DNA from 4 places in the Klebsiella sp. B345 genome. Region 3 is predicted to be linked to each of the others. Evidence: predicted binding sites of a transcription regulator. Region 3 holds the regulator's gene; each other region holds the start of a gene.
What was found. Region 3 encodes LexA, which represses DNA repair genes until DNA is damaged. Its sites were predicted from a motif close to TNCTGTATGTACATACAGNA; they were not measured.
Positions count from the first base shown of each region.

Region 1 (3,164 bases), 1.5 Mb from region 3:
CGAGGGATTCGAAGTCGCGTTACCACGTATTTTCGATACGTTGATGGGCTGTGCTATCGCCTGGGCAGCAGTGAGTTTTATCTGGCCTGACTGGAAGTTTCGTAATCTGCCGCGCGTGCTGGATCAAGCGATCAATGCCAACTGCCGCTACCTGGATGCGATTCTTGAGCAGTACCACCAGGGACGCGATAATCGTCTGGCATATCGCGTCGCGCGTCGCGATGCCCATAGCCGGGATGGCGAACTTGCCTCAGTGGTCTCGAACCTGTCTACGGAGCCTCGGGCTAATGCCGCACTGCGCGAAACCGCATTCCGTCTGCTATGCCTGAATCATACGTTTACCAGCTATATTTCCGCCCTGGGCGCGCACCGGGAGAAACTCACTACACCAGATATTCTGGCGCTGCTTGATGATGCCGTTTGTTATGTCGATGATGCGCTGCACCACAGGCCATCCGACGAACATCGGGTGCAGCAGGCGCTCAATAGTTTGCAGACCCGGATCCAGCATCTCGAGCCCCAGCCTGATAGTAAAGAACCGCTGGTGCTCCAGCAAATTGGCCTGCTACTGGCGCTGTTACCGGAAATATGCCGCTTACAAAAACAGGTTGCGATTCAACCGGAGTAGCCATCAATATCACGGTGCTGGCCGCCAGCCCATTCTGCAAGCTCCCGCCGACATTGCACCGGGAGCGCTGCAGCATGCACACCCACAATCGCGCCCTCTAATGCATAGAGAATATTCAGTGAGAGTGCTTTATTAGATTCCCGCAATTTTAACCATACGTTTTTTGCACCCACATGACGCAATGTTTGTTCATCTGTTACCCCTACATGAATGAGCATTAGCTCCATATGAAAACTCATATTTGGCAGGTCTTTCAGACGTCCTGAAGCACGTTGCTGGTTTTTTTCGTTTTGCGCGGTATGTAATGAAAACTCTGAGAGTTTGAACAGCATTTCACTATCACACCAAAGCGCTTCATCAACTTGATAATATTTTAATAAAATCGGGCGGCCGCTTTTTTTCATAACCAGAAGCGGTGCAGCATGCTCAATGCGGTAAGCTGCGCTTTGCTCGCACACTTTTAGGTAAACCTCCCCCTCCGCCACCATGGCAAATACGGTATTATCTATTGCCAGACTATAGCCGCCAAATAGCGGTCGACAACGTATTTTCCCTAATGATGATAAGCACTCTTGAAATTGATGAAACCGTTGAGATGGCATTTTCTTCATGATTATTCCTTTGTTAATCATGTGAGCAGAATTTATTTTTTAACAGATCCGTTAATAATAGAAAATAAGTAACTTCTTTTATTTCGGCAAGATGATTTTTACACTCATCTCAATTAACACATCGTTTTGCGAGATGCTTTCAGAAATTTATCCTCGAACATATGAAATACCGTGCAATAGAATGCAGAAAGCGTCCTTATGGCTGGTGACCGAAATAAGCTGGCTACGGTACGATTGTGGTGAACGCGCGGTACGGTTAAGAAGGACAACCTGCACATGACCTGCACATGACAATCTGCTGCGCACAAAAAAGTTTGCCTTCCTCCCTCCACAGCCTGCACGGGCTGGCAGAGATTGCACCAGGAAGATGTACATTTTTCAACCAGAAAAATGATGAATGAGGTTGATCTTTTCCCCTGGTCGATATACTGTACATTCATACAGTAACTCACAGGCGGGATAGACTATGTTCACTTCAGCTTACGCAAACCGTTCATCACTGACTTCTGCTTCCGTACGTCGCCACTCGCAAGACGTCACCGAACAACCAGCCAGCGGGCTGATTAGTGAAATTGTCTATCGCGAGGATCAACCTATGATGACACAGCTACTCCTGCTACCTTTATTACAGCAGTTGGGACAGCAGTCACGTTGGCAGCTCTGGCTAACGCCGAAACAGAAACTGAGCCGCGAGTGGGTGCAGTCTGCTGGTTTACCATTAACCAAGGTGATGCAGATCAGCCAGCTGTCTCCATGCAACACCTTAGAATCAATGATCCGCGCGCTCCGTACCGGCAATTACAGTGTTGTTATTGGCTGGTTGTCAGATGAACTTACTGCTGACGAGCACGAACGCCTGGTCATCGCAGCAGAGGAAGGTCATGCCATGGGCTTCATCATGCGCCCTGTTGGGAATATGAACCAGGGTGGGAGACAACTCAGCGGCCTAAAAATTCACTCTAATTTGTATCATTAAGCTAAATTAGGATGAATCCTAGAATTTTTTTTGATCGCACCAATTCCACATTCTGAAAATGGTCATTTTTGTCGAAACGCCTGTCTGATGCGGTTTCGCAGCTTTTTTTGCCGAACGAAAATCAACCATATTTGTTAAATAATGTGTATACAACCCTTTTTTTTCATATGCCTGACGGAGTTCACACTTGTAAGTTTCGAACTAAGTTGTAGACTTTACATCGCCAGGGGTGATCGGCTTACGCTGCATGTATCAGCATAGTTAACAACAAGTCACGCCCCGGGTGAAGGATTTAACCGTGAGGTCTTTTGTACCTTCATGGCGAATTTTGGATGATAATGAGGCGCAAAAAATGAAAAAGACAGCTATCGCGATTGCAGTGGCACTGGCTGGCTTCGCTACCGTAGCGCAGGCCGCACCGAAAGATAACACCTGGTATGCAGGTGGTAAACTGGGTTGGTCCCAGTATCACGATACCGGTTTCTACGGTAACGGTTTCCAGAACAACAACGGTCCTACCCATAACAGCCAGCTTGGTGCTGGTGCGTTCGGTGGTTACCAGGTTAACCCGTACCTTGGTTTTGAAATGGGTTACGACTGGCTGGGTCGCGTTGCATACAAAGGCAGCGTAGACAACGGCGCATTCAAAGCTCAAGGCGTTCAGCTGACCGCTAAACTGGGTTACCCGATCACTGACGATCTGGATATCTATACCCGTCTGGGTGGTATGGTTTGGCGTGCAGACGCTGATGGCAACTACGGTTCTACCGGCGTTTCCCGCAGCGAACACGACACTGGCGTATCCCCAGTATTTGCTGGTGGTTTAGAGTGGGCTGTTACTCGTGACATCGCTACTCGTCTGGAATACCAGTGGGTTAACAACATCGGTGATGCAGGTACCGTTGGCGCGCGTCCGGATAACGGCATGCTGAGCCTGGGTGTTTCCTAC
Region 1 covers NZ_CP180443.1:4,792,380-4,795,543, reverse strand. The annotation lists gene yccS (YccS family putative transporter) at 1-628, shown strand, start outside; gene ACMYSO_RS22440 (TfoX/Sxy family DNA transformation protein) at 616-1,239, opposite strand; gene sulA (SOS-induced cell division inhibitor SulA) at 1,706-2,215, shown strand; gene ompA (porin OmpA) at 2,568-3,164, shown strand, end outside.
Region 1: sulA (SOS-induced cell division inhibitor SulA) is a predicted target of LexA. The motif match lies at 1,666-1,685, and genes of this name have one in related genera.

Region 2 (3,164 bases), 2.1 Mb from region 3:
GTTAGCAGACGCTGATGACAATGTTTTTTCCTTTACGTTTATCATAACCCTAAATGCAGCTGAATCGAAGCAACCTGTGGGCAAATTGCGTGCATCTGGCTTTTATTTACGCAGCGCCCGACAGATTAAATTCGACAGCAGCTCAAGCTGACGCGCCAGTTCGATGCTCAGCCAGACGTAGCCATGGATGGGGGTTTCCGACAGGTTTTCCCCCTGATGCTCGTTCATCAGCTGGCGCAGTTCAGCCACAACCTCGTTGAGTTTTTCAGTGTTGGCGCGAATGGGCTGCGGATTACCCTCATACAAGGCATGCGCAATGGTCAGCAGGGTTTGCTGGGTCATCTGTTGGGTTTCGCGCAGCGTATGGGCGTTGAGCATCACAAAGTGGCCGGGACGGGAAATCCAGTAGGCGTTGACCTGCAGTTCAAGCATGCAAACCAGATTACGGCTGACGGTCTGAATCGCCTCGAAAATGGCTTTCTGGATATGGGTCTCTTTGCTGGCAGGGGTGATCAGGCCGCGCATCTTGACCACATCGTTCAGCACCTTCTGCAAGTGCTTCTCCAGACGCGGTCGTTCCACCAGGTTGGGGGAAAAACCAGCCTGATAAAGACGGTTGAAGGCGGTGACATAGTTGGCCATTTGGATGCGCCAGTGCAGAAACGCCCGCTGTGGCCAGATGCCGGTGAACAACATCGCCAGCAAAGAGCCAAAGATAACATCGCCGCTTCGCCAGAGCGCGGTATGCATATCGCCGGGTGGCGCCCCAACCACCACCGACAGCGTAATGCCGATAAGCAGCGCCTGATAGGGCTTTTTGCCCAGCGCCAGCCAGCCGCAAAGGAACATCGCCAGACCACACCACAACACCATAATAGGTAAGGAGATCAGTTCAAGCTTGAGCGCCACCAGCCCCAGTGCCGAGCCTAAAATGGTGCCGCCGATACGTTCAAAAGCACGCGGTACCACGTTGCCCCAGAAAGAAATCGGCCCCATCACTACCACCAGGGTAATCAGCGGCCAGGTACCTTCCGGTACATTCAGCAGACGGACCAGCAAAAAAGTGAGGACAAAGGCCAGGGCAATTCGAATACCATGCACCACGCGATAATGGCGATACAGACGAATTTCAAAAGGCTTGAGTGACTTATCAGCGCGCACAACGCTCTCCAGCAAGAAAGCAGGTAGCAAAGGCCAATTGTAACTGCTTTTTCACTATAAGCAGCACGCCGCTCAAAAAAACCTTTTCACCGGGGGATTATCAGGTTACTTCCCGACCGGCGTCACCGCGACATACATCTCAATGTCCCAGTAGCCGTCCTGATTGCCATCGTTCAGATAAAGCTCGAAGCACGGCTTTGCCGCAATATGATACGCCTTGTCCTGCATCAGGCTGTTGAAGAAGGCCAGCCACGGCGTGGAGAAGTCATGATTTTCCACCCGTGCACGGGCGAAAGCATACTCTCCGCCGGCTATCTGAGTGAGAATTACCCCTTCGCTGCCGGGCGGGATAATATAATTTTCCGCTACGGTAACGACCGTATCGCAGCGCAGTTTCTCGGGCGGCACCTGGTCTGGGTTATCGTAATAAACGGCCACCCACTCCTGCGCTGGCACCTGATGGTTTGTAACCCACGCCATCAGCTGTTCGAAACCCTGTTTAACGGTCTGCTCCCAGGGCCCCACCAGATGAAAACCGGCGATGTTACGCTTGTTGACGGACTTAACGTGATATTCCATGCTGCCTCCATTATTGATAACAACTGTATAAATATACATGAATTGTAACCAGGCGATGAAGATCAGTATGTGAGTTGATTCGCAGAGTTGCCGTAATATTATCCAAAAAAAATGCCCCGAACGGGGCATAAAGATTACAAGCCGTGGTGCAGATAATCACTCAATCGCGAGAAGAATCCGCCCTTGCCGACGCTTTCCAGGGTGACCAACGGCCAGTGGGCTACCACTTTGTCACCATCGTACAGTGAAATCTCCCCCACCCGCTGATTGGCGGCAATCGGTGCTTCGAGATCTTTCTTATCCAGCACATATTTCGCTTTGATGCGTGACACTTCCGACTTCGGCAGCGCTAACCAGAAATCCTGATCGGTACCCAGCTCAATGTGATCTTTATCGCCGTACCAGATCTGCTCGCTGCCGACTTTTTTGCCCTTTTGCAGCACCTGGACGGTATCGAAATTTTGCTGACCCCAGTGCAGCAGTTTTGCCGCCTGCTGCTCGCGCCCTTTCGGGCTGTCGGCGCCCATCACCACGGCAATAAGACGACGCTGACCGTCGACCGCAGAGGCAATCAGGTTAAAGCCGGCGCCAGAGGTGTGCCCGGTTTTCAGGCCATCGACATTCATCGTTTTATCCCACAGCAGCCCGTTACGGTTCTGCTGGGTGATGCCATTCCATGTCAGGCTTTTTTGACTGTACATATGGTAGACGTCAGGTTCGCCGTGAATGATCGCCCGTGACAGTACCGCCAGATCGTATGCGGAACTGTGCTGACCCGGCGCATCAAGACCATGCACGGTTTCAAAATGAGTATCCTGCAGATGCAGCTTTTCAACATAGCTGTTCATCAAGGCGACGAATTGTGGCTGGCCGCCGGCCACATAATCCGCCAGAGCCACGCAGGCGTCGTTACCGGAATCGACAATAAGTCCACGACTTAAATCGCGCACGCTGACCCGATCACCTTGCTTCAGGAACATCAGCGATGAGCCGTCAAATACCGGGTTGCCTTTAGCCCAGGCATCGCGGCCGACGGTGACGATATCGTCAAAGGTGATACGGTGGCTGTCGATGGCACGATCGACCACATAGCCGGTCATTAATTTCGTCAGACTGGCAGGGTTACGCTGCTGGTGCTCATTGCCCGCAGTCAGTATCTGCCCGGTGGTATAATCCATAAGTACCCAGGAACCAGCCTGAATCGACGGTGGCGCCACGGTAGCGGGGAAATCAGTAGCAGCAAATGCGCAAGAAACGCTCGAAGCGAGCAAAGTTACAGCAATAAAAAAACGGCCTTTCAACGGCATATCCTCTAGATTGGCAGACTCGCCGTCCTTTTTACGGAAGTTCTTCTTTCAAATCAGGGTTTAATTGCAAGAAAATATGACACGGTAAAAGTCTGCCGCGGCCAACGCCCTTCTGAT
Region 2 covers NZ_CP180443.1:1,198,402-1,201,565, forward strand. The annotation lists gene ACMYSO_RS05655 (FUSC family protein) at 103-1,161, opposite strand; gene sbmC (DNA gyrase inhibitor SbmC) at 1,267-1,740, opposite strand; gene dacD (serine-type D-Ala-D-Ala carboxypeptidase DacD) at 1,875-3,041, opposite strand.
Region 2: sbmC (DNA gyrase inhibitor SbmC) is a predicted target of LexA. The motif match lies at 1,762-1,781, and genes of this name have one in related genera.

Region 3 (3,164 bases):
CATAATATCGCGGTTTAATGCCAGCAGTCGCCGCACATCCCCACGCCAGGCATTCTTCAGCATGCTGAATGACACACCACGCAGCACCAGCACGTGCCTTGCCATCAATAGCCCGATGATAAAGGTGACGTATTCAGCGGTCACCGTCGCCAGCGCAGCCCCCTGTACGTTCATGTGCAGGCCCATCACCAACCAAAGGTCGAGGACAATATTCAAGAGGTTGCCGACCACCAGCAGGATCACCGGTGCGCGGGCATACTGCACGCCCAGCAGCCAGCCAAGCAGCACCAGATTTGCCAGCGAGGCCGGCGCGCTCAGCCAGCGAATATCCAGGAAGCGTTGCGCCTGTTCCAGTACCGCCTCATTGCCGCCAACGATATGCAACGCCAGGTCAATCAGCGGTGCCCGGAACAGGACAATCAGCAGACCGGCCCCTAAAGCCAGTCCCAGCGGCTGCACCAGCGCCCGCGCCAGACGGAGAGGGTCTTTTGCGCCAAAGGCCTGAGCCGTCAGACCGGTGGTGCTCATCCGCAGGAAAAGCAGCAGCATGAAAAGGAAACTGGTGGCCGTGGCACCCACCGCAACGCCGCCGAGATAAACCGGGCTGTCGAGGTGGCCGATAACGGCGGTATCAACCAGCCCCAGCAGCGGGACGGTGATATTGGAGAAAATCATGGGTAGCGCCAGGCGCCACAGGGCTTTATCAGCGGCGTGAAAGAGCATAGGAAAGAGCCTGACTAAGAGAAGACAGCGCAGCATCATCCATCAGACGATGCTGCGTGGTGAAGGTGTTACAGCCACTCTCCGTTGCGGATCACGCCAACGGCCAGCCCTTCGATAGTGAAATTTTGTTCGCGCAGATTCACCACGATCGGCGAAAATTCGCTGTTTTCTGGCAGGAGTTCGACGATGTTACCCTGCTTTTTAAGGCGTTTAACCGTCACTTCTTCGTCGATACGCGCTACGACAACCTGGCCGTTACGCACATCCTGTGTTTTATGCACAGCCAGCAGATCGCCGTCCAGGATACCGATGTCTTTCATCGACATACCGCTAACACGCAGCAGGAAATCAGCATTCGGCTTGAACATCGCCGGGTCCACCTGGAAATGGCCTTCGATATGCTGCTGAGCCAGCAGCGGCTCACCGGCGGCCACGCGGCCGATTAACGGCAGACCGGGTTCTTCTTCCGTCAGCAGACGAATACCGCGGGAGGCACCAGAGATAATCTCAATTGCGCCTTTACGCGCCAGCGCTTTCAGGTGCTCTTCCGCCGCGTTTGGAGAACGGAACCCCAAGCGCTGAGCAATTTCCGCACGCGTCGGCGGCATGCCCGTCTGGCTGATATGATCCCGAATGAGATCAAACACCTCTTGCTGCCTGGTCGTTAACGCTTTCATCCCGCCCCCTGGGTGTATATACAGTTATGCTGTGAGTATATACAGTTAACGGTGATTTTGGAATCAAATTTCACACAAAAATCAGGAGCTACCTTCCATTTTTTACACAGCTGCTCACCCATCACAGCTGACGGCGAATTAATGGTAATGCGCCCACAGCAAAAGCCCCCAGGTGATCAGCGCGATCGCGATGGCCAGCAGTACCGCCGCGGACCCCATATCTTTCGCACGCCCTGACAGTTCGTGGTGTTCCGGGCCAATACGGTCTACCACCGCCTCAATCGCGCTATTAATAATTTCGACTATCATCACTATCAGGACCGAGCCTATCAGCAGCACACGGGTGATAGCGTCAACGTCCAGCCAGCAGGCGATCGCCACGGCAATAATGGCGGCGACGCCTTCCTGACGAAAGGCGGCCTCATTTATCCATGCCGCACGGAACCCTTTCCAGGAATAACCTGCCGCTTTAATAATTCGGGTTAACCCAGTGGTATTATTGGCCATCAAAAGAACCTTTTTATGTAAATGACGTCAATGAGTGTACGCGTTTGCCGTGTGGCAACGGAAATTTTGCGCGCTTTCTGTTATTCTTGCCGCGCATTTGCATGATTAACCAGAGGCTTCACATCGTTTATGTCCGGCTGGCAACGAATTTACTATAAATTACTGAATTTACCATTACGGGTGCTGGTAAAAAGCAAGTCTATTCCCGCAGAACCTGCTCAGGAATTAGGGCTGGATACCTCGCGTCCTATTATGTATGTCCTGCCTTATAACTCGAAGGCAGACCTGCTGACGCTGCGCGCCCAGTGCCTCGAGCATGATTTACCAGACCCGCTCGAACCGCTGGAAATCGACGGCGCTCTGCTGCCGCGCTACGTCTTTATCCACGGCGGCCCGCGTGTTTTCACCTATTACACGCCGAAAGAAGAGTCCATCAAGCTGTTCCACGACTACCTGGACCTGCACCGTAACCATCCTGACCTGGACGTGCAAATGGTGCCGGTGTCGGTGATGTTCGGCCGCGCGCCAGGACGTGAGAAAGGCGAAGTGAACCCGCCGCTGCGTATGCTGAACGGCATTCAGAAGTTCTTCGCCGTGCTGTGGTTGGGACGTGACAGTTTTGTCCGCTTCTCCCCGCCGGTGTCGCTGCGCAGAATGGCTACTGAACACGGTACCGATAAAATTATCGCCCAGAAACTGGCGCGTGTCGCACGTATGCACTTCGCCCGTCAGCGTCTGGCGGCCGTCGGCCCGCGTCTGCCCGCGCGCCAGGACCTGTTCAACAAGCTGCTGGCCTCCAAAGCCATCGCCCGCGCGGTGGAAGATGAAGCGCGCAGCAAGAAAATCTCCCACGAGAAAGCACAGCAGAACGCCGTCGCGCTGATGGAAGAGATCGCGGCTAACTTCTCCTACGAGATGATTCGCCTGACCGACCGCGTGCTCGGGTTTACCTGGAACCGTCTGTATCAGGGGATCAATGTCCATAACGCCGAGCGCGTACGTCAACTGGCCCATGAAGGGCACGAAATTGTCTACGTGCCGTGCCACCGTAGCCATATGGACTATCTGCTGCTCTCCTACGTGCTCTATCACCAGGGTCTGGTGCCGCCGCATATCGCCGCCGGTATCAACCTGAACTTCTGGCCAGCTGGTCCGATTTTCCGTCGTGGTGGCGCCTTCTTTATTCGCCGTACCTTTAAGGGCAATAAGCTCTATTCCACGGTGTTCCGCGAATATCTCGGCGAGCTGTTCAGCCGC
Region 3 covers NZ_CP180443.1:3,284,498-3,287,661, reverse strand. The annotation lists gene dinF (MATE family efflux transporter DinF) at 1-723, opposite strand, end outside; gene lexA (transcriptional repressor LexA) at 792-1,400, opposite strand; gene ACMYSO_RS15435 (diacylglycerol kinase) at 1,539-1,907, opposite strand; gene plsB (glycerol-3-phosphate 1-O-acyltransferase PlsB) at 2,037-3,164, shown strand, end outside.

Region 4 (3,164 bases), 110 kb from region 3:
GAGGCTCTGCCCGATGGCCGACATATCGTCGACGAACAGCCGCATTTTGTCGTACAGGCGCCCTGCACGCTCGGCGATTTTCTGCGCATTGCGGCTCTGGTGTTCATAGCGCCAGAGGTTGGCAATCGTGCGCAGCGCCACCAGCAGCGTGGTCGGGCTGACCAGCATGATATTGTGCTTCAGCGCTTCGGTGATCAGTTCAGGTTGACGGTCTATCGCCAGCAGGAACGCCGGCTCAACGGGGATAAACATCAGGACATAATCGAGCGAACGCAGGCCCGGCAGCTGTTGATAGTCTTTGCGCCCCAGCAGACGAATATGGTTACGCACCGAGGCGATATGTTCCTGCAGCGCCGCCTCACGAGTGTAATCATCTTCGGCATTGAAATAGCGCTCGTAGGCGACAAGGGTCATTTTGGCGTCAATGACCACATCTTTCCCCTGCGGCAGACGGACGATCACATCAGGCTGCATGCGCGCACGGCCTTCCGTTTCGATGCTCACCTGGGTCTGATACTCGTAGCCTTCGCGCAACCCGGAAGCCTCCAGTACGCGGGTTAACACCACTTCCCCCCAGTTACCCTGGGTTTTGTTATCCCCTTTGAGCGCCCGGGTCAGGTTCAGCGCTTCCTGAGCCATCTGGGCATTCAGCTGCTGCAGGTTGCGAATTTCATGTGCCAGGGTATGCCGCTCACGCGCCTCCTGACCAAAACTGTCCTGCACCTGGCGGCGGAAACCGTCCAGCTGTTCACGCAACGGTGTCAGCAGGCCGTGCAGGCTCTGGCGGTTCTGTTCATCCACGCGGCGGTTGCTGTGCTCAAAAATACGGTTTGCCAGGTTTTCAAACTGCTCGCTCAGGCGCTGCTCGCTGTTGACCATCTGGCGGATTTTATCTTCCGCGTGCATGCGGGTGGATTCAAGGCGAGTGGTAACTTCACGGAGGTCGGCCTCTAGCGAGGTGTTGATTTCACGCAGGCTGCGCAGCTCGTTGTTCAGCAGTTCGCACTCATCGCGCCAGTGGGCCTCCTGCACCAGTTGCTGGCGTGCAGCACTGAGTTCGATATCCAGCTCACGACGCTCTTCGATCAGATCGGCACGGATTTGGTCGGCTCTGGCTTTGGTCGCCAGCCATCCAGCAACCAGCCCGACGGCCAGCGCCACGATGGCACTTATCATAATCGAGATATCCACAACGCCCCCTGCGGCAACGACTTACGGCACAAAAATAGAATTGTGCTGTACAAACGTCCAGTTTAAAAGAAATTTCCTGCGAGGCGCTGCGCAAAAAAGAAAGGCCGGAAGATCCGGCCTGATATTAAGAGAGGGGAAACTACAGCAGGCGGCGAGCCGCTTCCACCACGATTTTTACCGCGTGGCTTTCGGTTTTCTTCATGGTTTCGGCATTCGGAATTTCCTGCTGGGTACGGTTCACGATAACCCCAGCCACCATCCCGGCACGCAGCCCCTGGCTGGCGCACATGGTCAGCAGCGTCGCCGATTCCATTTCGTAGTTCATCACGCCCATTGACTGCCACTCTTCCATCGAGCCTTTGAAGCGGTTGACGACGCGACCAGAGAAAGTGTCGTAACGCTCCTGGCCCGGGTAGAAGGTGTCAGATGATGCCGTCACGCCAATATGCGTGGTCGCGCCGATTGATTTCGCCGCGTCAACCAGCGCGGTGGTGCACGCAAAGTCAGCCACCGCCGGGTATTCCATTGGTGCAAAGTGCAGGCTCGCGCCGTCAAGGCGCACGGATGCCGTAGTCACCAGCACGTCGCCAACATTGATGTGCGGCTGGATTGCACCGGTGGTGCCAATACGCAGGAAAGTACGAACCCCCAGCTGAGCCAGTTCTTCAACGGCGATGGAGGTGGACGGGCCACCGATACCGGTGGAGCATACGATGACCGGCTTGCCATCGAGCTCGGCACGCCAGGAGGTAAATTCGCGATGAGATGCCAGCTTGACCGGCTTATCCATCAGCGCGGCGATCTTTTCCACACGCTCCGGATCGCCAGGGACGATAGCCAGCGTAGCCCCTTGTAAATCGTTTTTGGTGAGGCCGAGATGAAAAACATCAGACTTAGACATAAAAAACTCCTCTGTGGGTCGAATTATCAGCAGAAGCAAAACGGTACTTTACAGAAGCTATCTGCATAGTTTTGTGATGCCAATCACTACAGATGAAAATCATTGCAATGATTTTCCATTAAAAAGTGATAAACATCACATTAACAAGTTATATTCACCGTGCCTGAACAAAAGATAGCCTGTTTAAGGCAGTGTGATTGGTTAACGTCTGGTCGATAACGTCTATACCCGTCATGCTTCAAGCTGCAAAGGTGTTGGCTGCCCCCGCGCACCCCAGTCACTTACCTGTGTAAGCTCCTGGGGATTTACGGCCTTGCCGCCTTTATGCAACTTGCCGTATTTAGGGTCTATAGTTATCGGTGCGCTAATAATTAAAGGGTACGGAGAATACCATGACCACAACCAAGCAACCTGGCTTTGCGCCTGCAGCCACGCCGCACGCTTCTACCGCTGTTCATACCTCAGAGGAGAGCATTATCACCGGCGAAACATCGATCCCGACTCAGGGAGAGAATATGCCGGCGTACCACGCTCGTCCGAAAAACGTTGATGGCCTACTACCGGTCGTTATCGTTGTGCAGGAAATTTTCGGCGTTCATGAACATATCCGCGACATTTGCCGCCGCCTGGCACAGGAAGGATATCTGGCGATCGCACCAGAACTCTACTTCCGCCAGGGCGATCCCAATGATTACACCGATATCCCCACGCTGTTCCAGGAACTGGTCAGCAAAGTGCCAGATGCTCAGGTACTGGCAGATCTCGACCATGTTGCCAGCTGGGCCGCGCGTCACGAGGGCGATGCCCATCGGCTGTTGATTACCGGTTTCTGCTGGGGTGGTCGTATCACCTGGTTGTATGCTGCACACAATCCGCAGCTGAAAGCGGCGGTGGCCTGGTACGGGAAACTGGTGGGCCAGAAAACCCTGAACACGCCAAATTATCCGGTGGATATCGCGGTCGATCTCAACGCGCCGGTTCTGGGCCTGTACGGCGCTAAAGATGCCAGCATTCCGCAGGATACGGTGGAAACCATGCGTCAGGCGCTACGTGCCGCCAACGCCAAAGCGGA
Region 4 covers NZ_CP180443.1:3,177,639-3,180,802, reverse strand. The annotation lists gene rmuC (DNA recombination protein RmuC) at 1-1,191, opposite strand, end outside; gene udp (uridine phosphorylase) at 1,331-2,092, opposite strand; gene ACMYSO_RS14950 (dienelactone hydrolase family protein) at 2,485-3,164, shown strand, end outside.
Region 4: rmuC (DNA recombination protein RmuC) is a predicted target of LexA. The motif match lies at 1,235-1,254, and genes of this name have one in related genera.